4 regions of the Novosphingobium sp. HR1a genome follow, and region 1 is predicted to be linked to each of the others. Evidence: riboswitches for the same ligand, from Rfam matches in the RefSeq annotation. Region 1 holds a riboswitch; each other region holds the start of a gene.

Region 1 (4,670 bases):
CGAGCCCGTTACGCACGCGCCAGCGGCCAACCGATGGCTCTCCGAAGAACCGGGAGGAAGGGATGGCGATCGCAAGCTGGTTGCGGAAGGCGGGATTGCCGCGATCGAGCGGTGTCTTAACCTGCACCAATTCGCCGCCAAGCGTGAAGGTCAGGTCAGAGGAGGCATCCCAGGCGACCACAGGGGCAACCACGATGCGGTCGGACTGGACATGGTCGCGGAAGGTGTCACCGCCTTCCACCGCCGCGCCAAGGCGATAGCGTACGGTCCGACCGCTATCGACAGGGCCGGTGGCATCCACGGTGCCGCGCCATCCGCCGAAGCTGTCGATCCGGCCGCTGACAGTCTGCGCCGTCCGATCCGAAGGCACGCGCGAGACGATGTTGAAGGTGCCACCCGGATCGCCGCGGCCGTAAAGCAGGGCGGCCGGGCCGCGCAGCACGTCCACGCGCTCCACCGCGATCGAATCGGGCGCAGGCGGATAGCCGCGGTTCATCGGGAAACCGTTGCGGAAATACTCAGATGGGGTGAAGCCACGCAGGTTGTAGTCGGTCAGGCCGGTGCCGCCGAAGTTGTTGCCGCGCGTGATGCCGCCCGCATAGGCCAGTACGTCCTCGACGCGGTTGGCCTGAAGGTCCTCCACGACCTGCCGGGTCAGTACCGTCACCGACTGCGGCACTTCGAGGAGCGGCGTGTCGGTGCGTGTCGCGCTGTTCGAGCGGGTGGCGTTGTAGGCGCCGCCCTTGCCGGTGACGACGATCGGATCGTCGGCGTTATCGGTTTCGGCGGCATGAGCCAGCATCGGGACCGGCATCAGCGCGAATGCGCCGGCAAGCAGTCCGGCCTTGGTCGTCGGTTTCAAGTCATTCCCCCCGGGGCGCCAGGCAACACCGGGCAGGAGGCTTCCGCGCGAACGGTCGGCGCGCACGGCAGCCGGACACCCCAAAAAGGCGGCCGACGCACGACACCGATGCGGCCCCCCGCCGCATTCTCGTCGCTCAGACGGAGAAAACTAACCGTGCCGAGACCATCCCCTGGATCAGGCAAGAGCGACCGGTGCTTCGGCAGGTCTCCTGGCTTGCGGGTCACAGCTTGATGCACGGCCTTCCCAGGCCTCGCAGGAGTTAGCGTCCGGCCCAGTGGCTGGCGGCACGAGCCTTGCCCGTCCGCACATGTACATCGCGCTCGCCGCTCACAGTTGCAGGGACAGCCTCGGATTCGGGCGAGCCGAGGGTATCGGCCCATCCTCACCGCGTTCCCTTTTAAGCCTTTCTCAAGGCACCGATGCGATCAGACCGGCTGCCGAAGCAACCGAACACGGCGGGCGTTATCCGCATTGATCTCAATTCGCAATAGCAGATCCTGCGCCCAGCGATTGCAGCCGCCATTCGCCATTGAAAGACAGCATGACACGGCAAAGCGGCGCCAGATCGATCGACAGCGTTGTCGCTACCGGAAGGCCAAGCGTCTGTGCAAGAATGGCGCGCACGAGCATCGGATGCGTAACGGCAAGGACTGGCGTATTCTGTTCGGCGAGACGGTCGAGCCAGGGCGCGATGCGCGCGCAGGCAGCATCAAGCGATTCGCCGCCTTTCGCGCCGCCTTCGGGGGCTTGCAGCCATGCCATGAGCGCCCCGGGTTCTGCTTCCTCGATTGCAGCGAATGACAATCCCGACCACTCACCGTTGTCGAGGTCGGCAAGCAGCGGCTCAATCTGCGTCGTGCAGCCCATCGCCTGTGCCGTTTGCTGCGCCGACACGGCGGGACTGCAATAGGCGATTTCTCCAAATCTCCTCGGAAGCACGATTCGGCCGGCATCGCGTCGCCCAGCCTCGTCCAGCCCGTCTTGCGGTCCTGCAAATCCGCCGCTGCGACTGAATGCCGTGGCGCTCGCGCAAAGCAGCATTAGCGAAGTTGCCAGGGTGACCTCCGGAAGCGTTGACGGAACGGTTCGCCGGGTCTTAAGTGGCGCGAACCTTCTGGTTGAAGAAGCCGGTGCAATTCCGGCGCGGTCGCGCCACTGTAATCGAAGCCTTCGCAGGGCGTCGAGAGCCAGACCTTCAACCGGGATAATCCGTTTTCAGGGCGCGAGACCCTTGAAGGAGCATGACATGGCATCGAACGCCGCGCTTTTCGACGACGCTTTCATCCCGGTGCAGGGCCGCAGCGCCATTCCGCTCGCAGACATCGCTCCCTGGGCCGTACTCGGCATGCTTCTGGCGCTCATCTTCCTCTATTTCGTGAGCACCGAGCAGGGCGCCTACGCGCTCTTCAAGGGCATGTATGTACACGAGTTCGTCCACGATGGGCGTCACCTTCTCGGCTTCCCCTGCCACTGATCGCAGGCACATGACCAAGGACCTGTTGTGGCGCGGAATGCTGGCCGGCATTCTCGCGGCGCTCCTCTCCACGCTGTTCGCGCGCGCTTTCGCCGAACCGCAAATCGATCTCGCGATTGGCTACGAGGAATCGCACGCCGCTCACGCGGCGCACCATATGAGCGAGCCTGCGGGAGACAGCGAGGAAGAGGAACTGGTGTCCCGCGACATACAGAAGAGTGCCGGGCTGCTGACAGCTTTGGCGCTGTATGGCGCTGCAGTCGGAGGTGTCTTCTCTCTGGTTTTTGCCTATGGCTACGGGCGGTTCGGCATGATCGGACCACGCAGCCTGTCGCTGCTCCTCGCCGGCCTCGCGTTTCTTCTCATCGTGATCGTGCCCGCGCTCAAATACCCGCAGACGCCGCCTGCTGTCGGCAAACACGAAACGGTCGGGCTGCGCACCGCCGCATACTTCGCCATGATCGCCCTGTCGCTCGGCGCGGCCGTGATGGCCGGCAAGGCTCGGGCAACCTTTGCTCGCGGCCGCCGCGGGTTCGACGCAACACTGTTCGCGACAGGGCTATACATCGCAATCGTCGCTCTGGGCCAATTGCTATTGCCCCCGATCAACGAGGTCCCGGGCGATTTCCCAGCCACACTGCTATGGAACTTCCGTATCGCTTCTATCGCCACACAGCTTCTGATGTGGGCCACGATCGGTATCGCCTTCGGAGCTTGGGCGGAGCGCGTGCTGAGGCGTGAACGAGCAGCATAGTTGAACGGCGGCTTTTAGGACATTCCTCGAAGTGGCCGAGCGGCAGAAATGGGCGCGTGGCCGAAGGGCTGGTGCCATCCTCGCCCGGCGACCTTTGGCAAAAATTGTCCCTTGGCGGCTTAGCACTTCGCTGGCGGACAACCGTCTCGACCGGAGGAGCCCTCTCGCCTCCAAGACTTAGCCTTCTCGAGCTATATTCGCGCGTCGAGACACATTGACGGCCCTTTCATTCAGGTACCCTTCCTTTGAATACGACAACTCCGGTCGACGACGAGGCCGCCCTGCTCCAGCTCTCGCACGACTCTCAAGACCTTGTGCAGCATCTGACCACGCATCGTCAGTTCGTAGGCCCGCACCTCCAAACGAGAATGCACCACCATTTCGATGAGCGCGAGCGCGTGCATCTCGGTCAAGCGCAGCGTCAGCATTTTCGCGCTGATGCGCGGCAGCCGTCGCCGGATGTCGCTGAAACGAAGAGGCCCATTCGAAAGCGCATCGACAATGCGGAGCAGCCATCGCTTCTCGACGAGAGACAGGACATCCGCGGGATGTTCCCGGTGTTCGAGAGCCCCCTCAGGGCTCATGCCCTGACCGCTTCGCCATCTGCGCCGGTGCCTTCCTCCCCTGCCCAGGGACGCAGTCCCACGGGGATGAGAACCAGGAGACCGTATGCCGCCAGCGCCACGCTCATGCACACGAACAGGGCCGTGAGCGATCCGGTGTAACGCAGGACGAGGAACCCTCCCCCCACCGCCACGATGAGCCGGGCGGTGGCGCCCGCAATCGGCCAGCGCAATCGCCCGGCAGCCTGCGACGCGAAATAGAGGGCAAGGCCGACGCCGAAGAAGCCGTAGAACGGCCCGACCAGGCGCAGGTAGGAACTGCCGAGGCGCACGATCTGCGGGTCATGCGTGAACAGGCCCATCCACGCCGCCGGAAAAGCTGCCGCGACGAGACCGACCGTCTCCGACGCCATGAATGCCAAGGCCGCCCCCGTCAGCGCGATACGCCGTGCGCGGGCGACCTGTCCCGCTCCCAGATTGGTGGCGACGAGCGCAATCAGCGGCGCGCCGATCCCGAACACGAGCGGGATCAGCAGGTACTCCAGGCGCACCCCGGTCCCGTACCCGGCCACGGCGGCGAGCCCCGCGCCCGAGGCGACGAGCGCCGTGGTCCCGGCGATGACGAGGTTCGTCTGCACCGAATTGAGCGCCGAAAGACCGCCCACGCGCAGTAGTCCGACGATCAGGTCGCGGCGCAGCGGCGCCCTCACGAAGCGGACGGGGTTGCGACCGCTCAGGATATGCCAGGCCATCGCCAGCGTGCCAGCGGCGTAATAGACGAGTAGCGCGGCGCCGCCCCCGGCGATGCCGAGCGCAGGGACCGGGCCGAAGCCAAAGATCAGCAGCGGCGAGACGGGAATCAGGAACAGCGCGCCGATGCACGTGACGAGCGCCGGAAAGCGCATGTTTCCCGTCCCCCGGATCACGCTGGAAAGGCCGCTCATCAGCCACAGGAACACATTGCCCGCGAAGACGATGTCCGAGTAGACGAGCGCGGCATGCAGGCTGGCGCCT
Region 2 (4,670 bases), on a different contig from region 1:
GAACACGCACAATGTTAGTCATCAACACCAACATCAGCGCGATCCGCGCCTCGAACGCATCGAATTCGGCCAACAAGGCCCTTGGTACCGCAATGGAGCGCCTGTCGACCGGCAAGCGCATCAACTCGGCCAAGGACGACGCGGCGGGCCTCGCCATCTCGACCTCGATGACCTCGCAGATCCGCGGCATGAGCCAAGGCATCCGCAACGCCAACGACGGCATCTCGCTGGCCCAGACCGCCGAAGGCACGCTGTCGGAAGTCGGCAACATGCTGCAGCGCGTGCGCGAACTGGCGATCCAGTCGGCCTCGGGCACTTACCAGACCTCGGACCGCGCGGCGATGCAGCAGGAAGTCTCGGCGCTGACCACGCAGATCAACGACAGCTTCACGCAGGCCAAGTTCAACGGCAACACGCTGATCTCGACCACCGCCGGCGCCGACCTCACCTTCAACATCCAGACCGGTTCGCAGGGCGGCCAGCAGGTCGGGCTGACCTCCAAGGCGATCGACGGCACCAAGGTTTCGGCGACCGCCCTCGACGTGACCGACGCCACGAAGGCGGCGACCACGCTTACCAACGTCGATGCCGCGCTGTCGGACGTCAACGCCACCCGCGCCTCGCTGGGTGCCGGCCAGAACCGCCTCGAATCGGCGATCAACAACCTGACCAACACCACCACCAACTTGTCCGACGCCCGCAGCCGTATCGAGGACGCCGACTACTCGGCCGAAACCACCGCGATGGCCAAGGCGCAGATCCTCAGCCAGGCATCCACCGCGATGCTCGCACAGGCCAACCAGAGCCAGCAGAACGTCCTCTCGCTGCTGCGCTGATAACGGACTGAAATATAGAACCTTCCTATCCCGGAAGGTTCGGAAAGCCCGGTGGTTCCCCATGACCGCCGGGCTTTCTTGCGTGGTAAAAGACCCACCCCCAGCCCCTCCCGCAAGCGGGAGGGGAGCAGAAAGGGATTGCCCTCCCGCAAGCGGGAGGGGGGCGAGACTTGCTCGTTTACGCCCTAGTCGCAGCGGGGTGGGCTGGCCGCCGCCCCCACTTCCACCGTGTCCAGACCGCCCCAGCGGTACACGGCCCAGCTCAGCAACCAGCACACCACGAACAGGCCGACGATCAGGAAGCCCAGCGTGTTGAACTGCTCCGAAAGCGAGGCCGCCCCGGACCACACGCCGCCCTCCAGCCCGAATTTGTCCGACAGCAGCGCGGCGGTCTGGATCGAGCCGATCACCAGCGCCACCATGGCCGAGATCGCGGTGATGACGATGTTGTAGTAGAGCTTGCGGATCGGCTTGACGAAGGCCCATTCGTAGGCCCCCAGCATGATGACGCCGTCGGCGGTGTCGAGCAGGGCCATGCCCGCCGCGAACAGCACCGGGAACACCAGCACCGACCCCAGCGAAACGCCGTCCGCCGCATGCGCGCCCGAGAGGCCGAGGATGGCGACTTCGGTGGCGGTGTCGAAACCGAGGCCGAACAGGAAGCCGAGCGGCGCCATGTGCCAGGCATGGCGCACCAGCCGGAACACGGGGCGCAGGATTCGCGCGATCAGCCCGCGTCCGGCGAGCAGCATGTCGAGGTCTTCCTCGGCATAGGTCCCGCCGCGCCGCACCTCGACGAAGCGTTGCCAGACCCCGCGCAGGATCGCGAGATTCATGATCGCGATCAGGAACAGGAAGCAGGCGGAAATGATCGTCGCGATCACCCCGCCCGAACGGCCGAATGCCTCGAAATCATCGAGAGTGCCTGCTGCCAGCGCGATGGTGGTCGCGGCGATCAGGACGATGGCGGAATGGCCGAGCGCAAACCAAAGGCCCACGGTGATCGGGCGCTGGCCTTCCTGCATCAACTTGCGAGTGACGTTGTCGATGGCGGCGATGTGGTCGGCGTCCACCGCGTGGCGCAGGCCGAGGCTCCAGGCGAGGAGGGCGGTGCCCAGCATCACCGGGCTGGCGTGGAACAGGCTGAACGCCCAGCCCCAGACGACCAGGTTGGCGGCGACGAGCAGAAAAAAGAGCACGGTTATCCGGCTCTTGAGAGAGGTTTTCGCGGGCGACATCGGCGTTCTGATCCGTCTTCGCGTCAGCGACCTGACGGGGGCGTGCCGCGCACTCGGCGCGGTCGGCACGGGAGGCCCCGGACGGACGCGGCAGCGCCCGGCGTCCCTCGCGCCGATGCGGCCCCCGCCGCACGTTGCGTCGCTCAGACGGAAGTTACCGTGCCGCGGCCATCCCCTGGACCAAGGCAAGAGCGACCGGACGCAGGCAGGTCTCCTGGCTCGCGGGTCATCGCTTGATGCATGGCCTTCCCGTGGCCTCGCATGTCGCAGCGTCCGGCCCAGTGGCTGCCGGCGACCACCTTCGGGGCACCGGCCTATGCATCGCGCTCGCCACTTACAGTTGCAGGGACAGCCCCGGATTCGGATGAGAACATCCTCACCGCGTTCCCTTTTAAGCCCCTTGCGGGGCACCGGCGCGATCTTTCGCCGAAATGCTCAAGGTGAACGCTTCGGCGCGGCCTTCCTAATCGCGCGCCTGCTCCGCCGCAAGAGGGGGCTATTCGGCGATGTTCATCGCGTATGTGCGCCGGGCGAAGCGCCAGCGGCCGTCGTGGCGGACGAGGTCGTCGAAGTAGCGGGCGGCGAATTTCATCACCTTGCCCTCGATCCGGGCGATCTCGCGTACGTGGCAGCGGCCCTCGGCGGTGTCGCCCGAAACCTGGATCGCGCCTGGCATGGCGAAAAAGACCATCGCGTCCATCGTGGCGAACAGGTCGTCCCAAGTGCGCGAGAGGGCTTCGTGGTCCGCCGCTTCCTGCCGATGGTCAAGTGGCCGGCTTGGCACGTTCACGGCACCGGGCGTCCGGGGATCGAACTGGAGGATCTGGTGGAGGTCGGCCTCGTCGCGCTCACCGAATGCGCGCAGAAACACGATCTGCCGACCGAGGACGGCTTCGCCGCCTATGCCAAGATGCGGGTGCGGGGGGCGATGGTCGATCTTGTGCGCCGCAACGTGCAGGGCACGCGCGGCACGTCCGAGCGCCGCCGCATGCTGGCGCACAAGGAGACGCAGCTTCGGGGCTGGCTCGGCCGCGATCCCCGGCCTGACGAACTGGCGCAGGCGATGGGCATGGGCGAGGGTGAGTTGGTCTCGCTGCAGGATGCTGCCCGCCCGATGCGTTTCGAGCCGATCGATGAGGTCTATTCCGACCAGTGGATGACTTTCGCGACGGAAACGCCTGACAGCTTCGCGATGCTGGTCGACGCCGAGATGCGCGGCGCGGTCATCGCGGCGATCACCGACCTGCCGGACCGGCTCAAGCTGATCGTGCAGCTCTACTTCGTGGAGGAACTGAACCTCGCCGAGATCGCCGAGGTCTTGCAAGTTTCGATCCCGCGCGTGCATCAGCTGAAAGCGCAGGCGATCGACAAGCCGCGAGAGAGCCTGAAAGGCGTCGCCGAAGTCCTCTGACCGGCACAATCCGGGGATTCATGCGAGGGCGGCGAAATTAATCACACCCACAACCCCTTGGGGCTGCACTTTTTCCTTGCCCCCACATATTCCTGTGGGAAGATGATTCACGCACTCGATTTGCGCGCGATCTTGCCTATCTCTGGCCTTTCCGCCCAAGCGTGAAAGCGTTGTGGGCGAACGCAATTTCAGACGATCCACCGGAGCCGCCCATGTCCCTTCTCGAAGCCCGCAAGACCTACAAGCCCTTCGAATATCCCTGGGCTTACGACTACTGGAAGATCCAGCAGCAGGTCCACTGGCTGCCCGAGGAAGTGCCTCTGGGCGAGGACTGCCGCGACTGGGTGCAGAACATCTCGGATCATGAGCGCAACCTGCTCACCCAGATCTTCCGCTTCTTCACGCAGGCCGACGTGGAAGTGCAGGACTGCTACCATGAGAAGTACGCGCGCGTCTTCAAGCCGACCGAGATCAAGATGATGCTCACCGCCTTCTCCAACATGGAGACGGTGCACATCGCGGCCTATTCGCACCTGCTCGACACCATCGGCATGCCCGAGAGCGAGTACGGCGCGTTCCTTGAGTACTCGGAACTCAAGGACAAGCACGACTACCTGCAGAAATTCGGCGTCGACAACGACGAGGACATCGCCCGCACACTGGCGATGTTCGGCGGCTTCACCGAGGGCGTGCAGCTGTTCGCCAGCTTCGCGATGCTGATGAACTTCCCGCGCTTCAACAAGATGAAGGGCATGGGCCAGATCGTCTCGTGGTCGGTGCGTGACGAATCGCTGCACTGCGAAGGCATCATCAAGCTATTCCACGCCTTCTGCGAAGAGCGTGGCTGCCTCACCAAGGCGGTGAAGGACGATATCGCCGATCAGTGCCAGACCACGATCCGTCTCGAGGACAACTTCATCGACCTGGCGTTCGAGCTGGGCCCGGTGCCGGGCATGACGCCCAAGGATATCAAGAAGTACATCCGCTACATCGCCGATTGGCGCCTTGGCCAGCTGGGCATGAAGCCGATCTACCTGATCGAGGATCACCCGCTGCCCTGGTTGCAGCCGCTGCTCAACGGCGTCGAGCACGCCAACTTCTTCGAGACCCGTTCGACGGAATATTCGAAGGGCGCCACCCGCGGCGACTGGAACACCGTGTGGGCCAACTTCGACTCGCGCAAGA
Region 3 (4,670 bases), on a different contig from region 1:
GGGCATCCCTTCCGCCTACTTCGAGGCGATCCTCGACCCGTTCTTCCGCCTCGACGCGGCGCGGGCGCGGGACACCAAGGGCTTCGGCCTAGGCATCCCGACCGCGCACCGGCTGATGGCGCGCTTCGACGGCCAGCTTTCCTTCGCCGCCGCGCCCGAAGGCGGCCTGATCGCGCGCCTGGACGTGCCCCAGCCGCCAATGGGTTGACGAAGATCGTCGTCCCGGACTTGATCCGGGACCGCTGGCGGTCTTTAGATGCGACCTTGCTGGTCTGCACTCATCGAAGGGTGGGCTGTTCACGGCCAGCGGTCCCGGATCAAATCCGGGACGACGAGAGAATATGGAGAGCGACCTGTGAACTGGTGGACCATCGACGAAACCCATGACCCTGCGCGCAAAAGCTGGGTCGAAAGCGCCGACGGCCACCGCGACTTCCCGGTCCAGAACCTGCCCTTCGGTGTGTTCTCGATGGCTGAAACGCCGGGAACTCGGATCGGCGTGGCAATCGGCGACCGGATTCTCGACCTCGGCGCGCTGGCGGCGGCAGGACTCATCCCGCTGAACCTCGCCGAAATCTGCAGCGACGCCAGCATGGCCCGCCTGCTGGCCATTCCCGCGCAAGACCGCCGCGCCCTGCGCCATGCCCTCTCCGACCTGCTCTGCGACGAAGCCAGGCGGCCGGTAATCGACCCCCTGCTGCACCCGGTCGAAGCCTGCATGCTTCACCTGCCCACGCGCATCGGCGACTACACCGACTTCTATGTCGGCATTCATCACGCCAACAACATCGGCCGCCAGTTCCGCCCGGACAACCCGCTGCTGCCCAACTACAAGCACGTGCCGATCGGCTACCACGGCCGCGCGTCCTCGATCCGTCCCTCGGGTGTTCCGGTCGTGCGCCCCACCGGCCAGCGCAAGCCGCCCGAGGCCGATGCGCCGATCTTCGCGCCGACTGCAAGGCTCGACTACGAACTGGAAATGGGCGTCTGGATCGGCCGCGGCAACGACCTCGGCGAGCCTGTTCCGATCACCGATGCTGCGCAGCATATCGCCGGTTTTTGCCTGCTCAACGACTGGTCCGCGCGCGATGTGCAGGGGTGGGAATACCAGCCGCTCGGCCCGTTCCTGTCGAAGAACTTCCACTCGACGATTTCGCCATGGGTCGTCACGCCCGAAGCCCTCGCGCCCTTCCGCGCGGCCCAGCCGCCCCGACCGGAAGGCGACCCGCAGCCCCTGCCCTATCTGTCTGACGCGGATGATCAGGCCCACGGCGCGCTGGGCGTCATGCTGCAGGTCCACCTGACCACGCAGGCCATGCGCAAGGCCGGGCTTCCGCCCCATCGCCTCAGCCACGGCCCGGCGACCAACATGTACTGGACGGTGAACCAGATGGTCGCGCACCATGCATCCAACGGCTGCAACCTGACGCCCGGCGACCTGCTCGGCACCGGCACGATTTCCGCTCCCGAGCGAGAGGGTTTCGGCAGCCTCATGGAATTGTCGCAGGGCGACAAGTCGCCCCTCACCTTGGCCAGTGGCGAGACCCGCACGTTCCTGGAGGACGGCGACGAAATCTCCATCACCGCCACCGCCGCCGCTGACGGCTTCGTTTCCATCGGTTTCGGAGAATGCCGCGCCCGCATCCTTCCGGCACGCTGAAACCAACACTTGCGCCCACCCCTGCCTCCCGGTATCCGCCGGGAACAAGATCGCGCCGGTGCCCCGCAAGGGGCTTAAAAGGGAAGGCGGTGGGAACGGTTCGCCGTTCGAATCCGCAGCTGTCCCTGCAACTGTAAGCGGCGAGCGCGATGCACATCGCCTGTCCCCAGCGGGACGGGCAGCCACTGAGGCCGGACGCTGCGACATGCGAGGCTTCGGGAAGGCCGTGCATCAAGCTGTGACCCGCGAGCCAGGAGACCTGCCGGCGTCTGGTCGCTCTTGCCTTGGTCCAGGGGATGGCCGCGGCACGGTTCACCGTCTGAGCGACGACACGCATGCGGCCCGGGGCCGCGGCGGAGCAGGTCGCCGGGCGTCTTCGCGCCTGTCCGTCGCCCCTGCCCCGCGCCGGCGCGAAAGCGCCGGTACGCCCCGCCGCGAGAAGTCGCCGGCGCGGGAGTTGAGAGCCTTGAGCAAAGTACCCACCACCGTCATCACCGGCTTCCTCGGCGCCGGCAAGACCACGCTGATCCGCCACCTGCTGCAGAACGCGAAGGGCCGCCGCCTCGCCCTCGTCATCAACGAGTTCGGCGACGTTGGCGTCGACAGCGAACTGGTCAAGGGCTGCAACGACGAGGCCTGCCCCGAGGACGATATCCTCGAACTCGCCAACGGCTGCATCTGCTGCACCGTGGCCGACGACTTCCTGCCGACGATGCAGAAGCTGCTCGACCGCGAGACGCCGCCCGACCACATCATCATCGAGACGTCGGGCCTCGCGCTGCCCAAGCCACTGGTCAAGGCCTTCCAGTGGCCGGACATCCGCACCCGCGCGACAGTGGACGGCGTGATCGCCCTGATCGACGCCGATGCCGTCGCCGCCGGTCGCTTCGCCACCGATGAAGAGGCACTCGCCGCCGCCCGCGCCGCCGATCCCAACCTCGACCACGACAGCCCGCTCGAGGAACTGTTCGAGGAACAGTTGGGCTGCGCCGACATGGTCGTTCTCAACAAGACCGACCTCGTCGATGCGGACGTACTGGCCGAAGTGGAAAAGACCGTCGCCGCCGAGACGCGCCCGGGCGTCAAGATCGTGCGCGCGGACCACGGCGCGGTGGATATCGCCGCGCTGCTCGGCATCGTCGCGGCGGCCGAGGACGACCTCGACAGCCGCAAGTCGCACATCGACGGCCTGGCCGACGATCACGACCATGACGACTTCGACACCTTCATCCTGAACGGCGGCGAAATCGCGGACCTCGACGCGCTGCTGGCGGGCCTCAGGGAGCAGATCGCCGCGCATGACGTGCTGCGCGTGAAGGGCATGGTGGCGCTGGCGGGCAAGCCCAGCCGCCTCGTCCTGCAGGGCGTCGGCCCGCGCATCCAGCACTTCTTCGACCGCGCGTGGAAGCTCGAAGAACCGCGCCGCACGCAGCTGGTGGTTATCGGCCAGAAGGGGCTGGACCGCGCGGCCATCGAAGCCGCGCTGGCGGGTGTGCTAGGTTCGGTCCCGGCGTAAGCACAACCATGTACCCCAACCTTCGTCATTGCGAGCGTAGCGCGGCAATCCAGAGCCGCGCAAACCGCCCTGGATTGCTTCGCTGCGCTCGCAATGACGAGCGGTGGGGAGGCGAACCGGCGTTGAACGAAGATCTGCGGCTTCCCCCCCTCCTCCGTCATTGCGAACCCGCGCAGCGGGTGAAGCAATCCAGGGCGGTTCGCACTGCCGTCAGCCCGGCGAGCGCCGCCTGATGCACCTGCTTTCCGCCACCCCGGGCACGATCTCCAACGGCGAGGAGGCGATCGACCTCGACCAGCCGCCGGGCGACGTCGTCATCCTGACGGTGGCGGACAGCGAACTCGCCTGCTTCGCCAAAGCGGCGGCAGGGCTGCCGGAGGGCGCGCCGAGCGTCCGCCTCGCCAACCTGCTGCAGTTGCGGCACCCCTACTCGGTCGATCTCTACGTCGAGAAGGTGATCGCCCACGCAAAATTCGTCTGCGTGGTGCTGCTCGGCGGCAAGAGCTACTGGCCCTACGGCATCGACGAGATCGCCCTGATCGCCCGCGAGAAGGGCATCGCCTTCGCCGCCATCGCCGACGGGCGCGAGGATGATCCGACGCTGACGGTCGCCTCCACCCTCCCCGCCGAGACGGTCGAGCACCTCCGCGACTATCTGCGGCAGGGCGGCAGCGCGAATGCCCTGTCGTTCCTCCGCACCGCCGCGCGGCTGATCGGCGAGGACTGCGGCCAGCCGGACGACCCGGTGCCGGTGGCCGACGCGGGGCTCTATCTGCAAGGCGTGGACCGGCCGAGCTTGGCCGACTTGCGCGCCTCATGGCGTCCCGACGGCCCTGTCGTACTGCTGGTATTCTACCGCGCGCTGATGATCGCGGGCACGCTCGACGCCGTGGACGCGATGGTCGCCGCATTGCAAATGCGCGGGTTCAACGTCGCCGCCGTCCATGTCCGGGCGCTGCGAGAGCCTTTCGCGATCGACTGGCTCGGCGGCCTGATGACCGAGATTGCGCCCGACGTGATCGTCAATGCCACCAGCTTCGCCTCCTCTTCCTCGGGCGAGCCGCGCGTCGGCGGGGTGCTCGAACGCGCCGACTGCCCGATCCTGCAGGTCGCCTTCGCGGGTGTCGAGGAGGCCGACTGGCAGGCCGCCGCACGCGGCCTCGGCCCACGCGATCTGGCGATGAACGTGGCGCTGCCCGAACTCGACGGCCGCCTGTTCACCCGCGCCGTCGCCTTCAAGGCGGCCGAACGCTTCGACGACGTGACGAAGTGCGGCATCGTCGTCCCCCGCGTCGCGCCGGACCGGGTGGCCTTCGTCGCCCACCTCGCCGCCAACTGGGCGAGCCTGCGCCGCACCGTGCCCGCGCAGCGCAAGGTGGCGCTGGTGCTCGCCAACTATCCCAACCGCGACGGGCGGATCGGCAATGGCGTCGGCCTCGACACGCCCGCCAGCGCGGCCTCGATCCTCTCCAGCCTTCGTGCCGCCGGATACGA
Region 4 (4,670 bases), on a different contig from region 1:
CGCCGCGATCTGGCGCTGTACTACCTGCAGCAGACCGGTATCGATTTCCGCGGCATTTCCGAGAAGCTGGGGTTCGCGGAACAGGCAGTATTCTCCCGCAGCTGCAGGCGCTGGTTCGGCCAGTCGCCCACGCAGTTGCGCGGCCTACGCGCATCCGTCTCCAACATATCACCGTCATTACCGTGAAGTGGGAACCCATCTCCTGACGGCGCCTGTTGCACGATCGTCAGATGGGTCCCCGCCTTCGCGGGGATGACGAAGCAGGGTCAGGTGACGATGCCTTCACCCGTATCGATCACGCCCGCACCGCGATCTCGTACTGCTCGATATAGTCGCGAAAGTGCTCGCGGACGCCTTCGCGGCTGAGGCCGAATTCGGCCAGGTCATATTCGTGCTTGCCGTGCTTGCCCTTGGGGTTTGCAGCCAGGTAGGCTTCCATGGCTGCGCGGGCTTGCGGCGTGAAAGGCTCGTCGAACCTTTCGTAGATGCCCTGCGCCGTGGCGAGCGGGTCGCGCACCAGATCGCGATACTGCACGTCGAAGATCGCATCGTGCCCGTGCTTCGCACGAAAGGCGTTCGACCGCGCGATCATCAGGTCGAACGTCTCCAACAGATTCTCTCCGATGGCCCGAAGATCGACCTGATCGCTGTACATCCGCCGCACTTCCTTGACGAGGCTGCAGGCCGAGCCCAGCACTTCGACCGGATCGCGGTGCGTCATGACCAGTTGCGCGTCAGGAAACTCGGCCGTCAGGGCATCGAGGAACAACGGGTGCCAGGGGTTCTTGAGCGTCCAGCGCCCCGGGGCATTGGCCTGAAGCAGCTGCAGCAGCCGCTTTTCGTAGCGGAAGGCGGGCGCGTAGTCGGCCTCGTCCAGGAACCAGCGGTGGTAGCCCGGAATGTCCGCCTGGGAATCGTAGAGCTGCGCGCAGAACGACGGCGCCATGGCGAACTGGCACTCGGTCGGGCTGTCGGCCTCCTCGTAATGGATCGCGGCGATCTGCGGCGCGTACTTCAGCCCCTGCAGCGTTCGCGTCTGGCAGGCATCGTGACGGGGACCGGCGTGAAGTTCCTGCACCAGCGGCGGCGGCACCGAATCGAACGCTTCCCAGCGCAGGAACGCGCGGCGCGCCGGGTCGGCTTCCAGCAGGTTGATCGCCAGCGTGGTGCCGGTGCGCGGAAGGCCGAAGACGAACAGCGGCTTCTCGACCGGGCGCTCCAGAAGTTCGGGGTGGCGCGCCAGCCAGTCTTCCACCCGCATCCGGTTCGCCATCGCGGCGACTAGTGCATCGACCGATCGCGCCATCCCGGCTTCAGTAAATCTGGCTTCGTCCTCGTAGGACTTCAGCAGCACGCCAAGCCCTTCGAGGATCGCGGGATCGCCGAAGTCGCTCAATCCGGTCCGTTCGCTTGCCGCTGCGACGATGTCCTGCGCCTGCATGTCTTCTCCCTCATCCCGTGCCGCGTCATCGCGCGGCGTTCGGAAGGGATCATGAAGACATGGGGCACACTTTAGAAGCTACCCGCCGATCACCTTGGCGATATCGGGCGATCAGACCGAAAGGATCAGGGAATCATCGCTGCGCGGGGGCGTACCGTCGTACGAGGGCAGAGGCTCGAAGTGCTCGTTCAGCAGTTCCATCGACGAGAGGCCCGCCAGCTTGAACTGGCCGAGACCCGGCTCCTCGTCGCTGCGGCGTGCCTTCGCGGGGTTCATGGCACTGACGACAAGATCGCCGTGCCTTTCGAACAGCATGTGCGGGGCAAGCGTGATCGTGTTGCCGTTGTAGCGCGCCGTCACGAACTTTCGCGTGGCTATGGCTTCCATCAGGGTGAGTCGTGGATCAGTCATCGGCACCGCAAATTGCACGGGTTGCCCAAAATGAAAAGCAAGGTTGCAACCGAAAACTCGCAGGACGGGCTTTCGGAAGGCCCCACGCGAACGGCTTGCAAATCGTGCGCGCAGCGAATAATCCCCCGCCCGTCCCTCCGAAAAGGGGGACACGATCGCGTTGGTGCCTTCCGAAAGGGGCTTAAAAGGGAACGCGGTGAGAGGGGCTACCCCTCGAAGCCGAGGCTGTCCCTGCAACTGTAAGCGGTGAGCGCGATGCATATCGCGGCAGGCCAATGTGCCCTGCCGCAGCCACTGGGCCGGACGCTAACTCCTGCGAGGCCTGGGAAGGCCGTGCATCGCGCGACGACCCGTTAGCCAGGAGACCTGCCAGCGTCCGGTCGCTCTTGCCTTGGTCCAGGGGATGGCCGCGGCACGGTGTACTCCGTCTGAGCGACGAACTTGCGGCCAGGCCGCAACGGCGGGTTTCGCCGGTCGCTCGTTCGCGCCCGCTTCCCGCCGCTGCGCCCGCGCGGGGGACGTCCCTTGCGCGGGAACCTGTCCGTTCGACTGGGAAACGCAACGGGGGTTACAACATGAATACGAGATCGCTTCTTTCCGGCCTGATCGCTTCGGGCGCGTCATTCTGCATGCTTGGCATGTCCGCGACTTCGGCTGAGGCGCAGGAAGCCGCCGAGACGGCGCCGGAGAATGCCAATAACACGGATGCGGGCAACATCGTCGTCACCGCGCGCAAGGCGGGTGTCCTGCAACTCGGCCAGCAGGCCGACGCCTCCAGCCGCCTCGGCCTCACGCCGATGCAGACGCCGGCCAGCGTCGACGTCATCACCAGGGAGATGATCCGCAGCCTGGGCGACCGCACCGTGGTTGCCGCAGCCGCGCGCGCGCCGGGGCTCATCAACAACAGCTCGGCCTTCGGTTACTCGCTGAGTTCGCGCGGGTTCACCGGCTACACCTCGGTGATGCAGCTCTACGACGGGATGCGCGTCTACACGACGACCACGCAGACCTTCCCCGCCGACCCGTGGATGGCCGAGCGGATCGAGGTCCTGCGCGGTGCGGCCTCGGTCCTCTATGGAGAGGGCGGCATCGGCGGCGCGATCAACGTCGTGCGCAAGAAGCCCAATACCGAGCAGTTCGAAGGCGAGGTCCGTCTCAGCGGCGGTTCGTTCGATACTTATGCGGCGGCGGGCGGGATCGGCGGGCCGATCGGAGACAGGCTCTCGTACCGCGTCGATCTCAGCTACAACCGTTCGGACGGGTGGATGGAGCGCGGGCAATCGCGCAGTCTTGCGCTTTCGGCGGCGCTGCGCTGGCAGGCGCGCGACGACCTCGTGCTGACGCTGACGCACGACCGCGCCGACCTCGACCCGACGATCTGGTACGGCACTCCGCTGCGAGACGGCAAGCTGGTGCGGGACATCCGCAAGAAGAACTACAACATCGCCGACCGCTCGCTGCGTTTCGACGATGCCTGGACCCAGGCCAAGGCCGAATGGACACCGGCCGAGGGGGTGACGATCACCAACGTCGCCTACTATCTCACCGGCTTCAAGCACTGGCGCAATGCCGAGGGCTATGCCTGGTCCGGCGACCAGATCCGCCGCTCGAGCTATCTGGAGATTGTCTACAAGACGAAACAGTGGGGCGACCGCTTCAACGCGGTGTTCGATCATACACTGCTTGGCATGGACCACCGCCTGAGCCTGGGCGGCGAGTACAACACCGGCTCGCTGCTGCGCACCGACAGTTCGCCCAACAGCCGCTTCGACCTCGTCGATCCTTGCGACTATACGCCGGGCACGTTCCTCGACGGCACATTCGGCACCCGCTACAAGTACAAGACCGATGTGCAGCAATGGGCGCTGTTCGGCGAAAGCCGGCTCTCGCTGTCCGACCGGCTCTCACTGGTGACGGGGCTGCGCTATGACCGTCCGAAGACCGAGCGGCACGATGCCCTCGATCCGGCGGCGGACTACACCGCCCGCTATCCGAGCACCAGCTGGCGCACGGGGCTGGTCTACAACCCCAGCGACACGATCTCGCTCTATGCGCAGTATTCGGCGGCGGCGGACCCGGTGACGGCGTTCCTCACGGCGACGCTGGCGCAGACCACCTTCGACGTTTCCACCGGGCGCCAGTGGGAGGCCGGGGTCAAAGCGACTTTCCTGGACGGACGCGGCGAGTTCACGCTGTCGGGCTATCGCATCGTCAAGAAGAAGATCCTGACCCGATCCGCCAACGATCCCACGGTGTCGGTGCAGGTCGGACAGCAATCTTCCTACGGCGTCGAGGCCTCGTTCGGACTGGCGGTGACGAAGGAATTCAGCGTGCTCGCCAACGGCACGATCCTGAACGCGCGGTACGACGACTTCGACGAACTGGTCGACACCGCGCTGGTCAGCCGGGACGGCAACATGCCCATCGGCGTCGCGGAAAAGGCGGCCAACCTGTGGCTGTCATGGCGGCCGGTGCAGCCGCTGCATCTGGACGCGGGCCTGCGGTATGTCGGCAAGCGGTACTCCGACGCCGCCAATACCCGGCGCATCCCGGCCTATACGCTGGTCGATGCCTCGGCCCGCTACGACCTTGCAGAGAAGACGAGCGTGACGCTCAACTTGCGCAACGTCTTCGACAGGATCTACGTCCAGAACAGCTACTCCACCTCGCAGTGGGTCCTAGGTGAGCCGCGCAGCGTCGCGGTCACCTTCGAGCAGCGGTTCTGACCGTGGCGGGGAGGCCGAAGCCAGGGCGAGAGCCGAACTGGCGCGCGATCGCCGCGCGCGTGCTGGCGGCCACCGTCGGCGCCTACGCGCTG

The links. A riboswitch is a leader RNA that binds a small molecule or an ion and turns the genes downstream of it on or off. The one in region 1 is predicted to bind cobalamin.
Region 2: linked by a shared signal. The riboswitch ahead of HWN72_RS13660 (HoxN/HupN/NixA family nickel/cobalt transporter) and the one ahead of HWN72_RS21005 (CbtB-domain containing protein) in region 1 are both predicted to bind cobalamin.
Region 3: linked by a shared signal. The riboswitch ahead of cobW (cobalamin biosynthesis protein CobW) and the one ahead of HWN72_RS21005 (CbtB-domain containing protein) in region 1 are both predicted to bind cobalamin.
Region 4: linked by a shared signal. The riboswitch ahead of HWN72_RS26040 (TonB-dependent siderophore receptor) and the one ahead of HWN72_RS21005 (CbtB-domain containing protein) in region 1 are both predicted to bind cobalamin.

What each region holds. Positions count from the first base shown of each region.
Region 1 covers NZ_JABXWS010000077.1:74,643-79,312, reverse strand. Annotated here, with positions in the region: gene HWN72_RS21015 (TonB-dependent siderophore receptor) at 1-862, opposite strand, end outside; cobalamin riboswitch at 1,046-1,301, opposite strand; gene HWN72_RS21010 (histidine phosphatase family protein) at 1,343-1,906, opposite strand; cobalamin riboswitch at 1,947-2,078, shown strand; gene HWN72_RS21005 (CbtB-domain containing protein) at 2,112-2,339, shown strand; gene HWN72_RS21000 (CbtA family protein) at 2,350-3,093, shown strand; gene HWN72_RS20995 (helix-turn-helix domain-containing protein) at 3,324-3,677, opposite strand; gene HWN72_RS20990 (MATE family efflux transporter) at 3,674-4,670, opposite strand, start outside.
Region 2 covers NZ_JABXWS010000051.1:19,957-24,626, reverse strand. Annotated here, with positions in the region: gene HWN72_RS13665 (flagellin) at 12-836, shown strand; gene HWN72_RS13660 (HoxN/HupN/NixA family nickel/cobalt transporter) at 1,022-2,074, opposite strand; cobalamin riboswitch at 2,261-2,504, opposite strand; gene HWN72_RS13655 (nuclear transport factor 2 family protein) at 2,571-2,774, opposite strand; gene HWN72_RS13650 (sigma-70 family RNA polymerase sigma factor) at 2,814-3,485, shown strand; gene HWN72_RS13645 (ribonucleotide-diphosphate reductase subunit beta) at 3,698-4,670, shown strand, end outside.
Region 3 covers NZ_JABXWS010000040.1:6,662-11,331, forward strand. Annotated here, with positions in the region: gene HWN72_RS09345 (HAMP domain-containing sensor histidine kinase) at 1-208, shown strand, start outside; gene fahA (fumarylacetoacetase) at 356-1,660, shown strand; cobalamin riboswitch at 1,700-1,942, shown strand; gene cobW (cobalamin biosynthesis protein CobW) at 2,127-3,176, shown strand; gene cobN (cobaltochelatase subunit CobN) at 3,409-4,670, shown strand, end outside.
Region 4 covers NZ_JABXWS010000098.1:15,148-19,817, forward strand. Annotated here, with positions in the region: gene HWN72_RS26025 (AraC family transcriptional regulator) at 1-186, shown strand, start outside; gene HWN72_RS26030 (sulfotransferase) at 296-1,441, opposite strand; gene HWN72_RS26035 (hypothetical protein) at 1,553-1,852, opposite strand; cobalamin riboswitch at 1,997-2,241, shown strand; gene HWN72_RS26040 (TonB-dependent siderophore receptor) at 2,428-4,578, shown strand; gene HWN72_RS26045 (hypothetical protein) at 4,581-4,670, shown strand, end outside.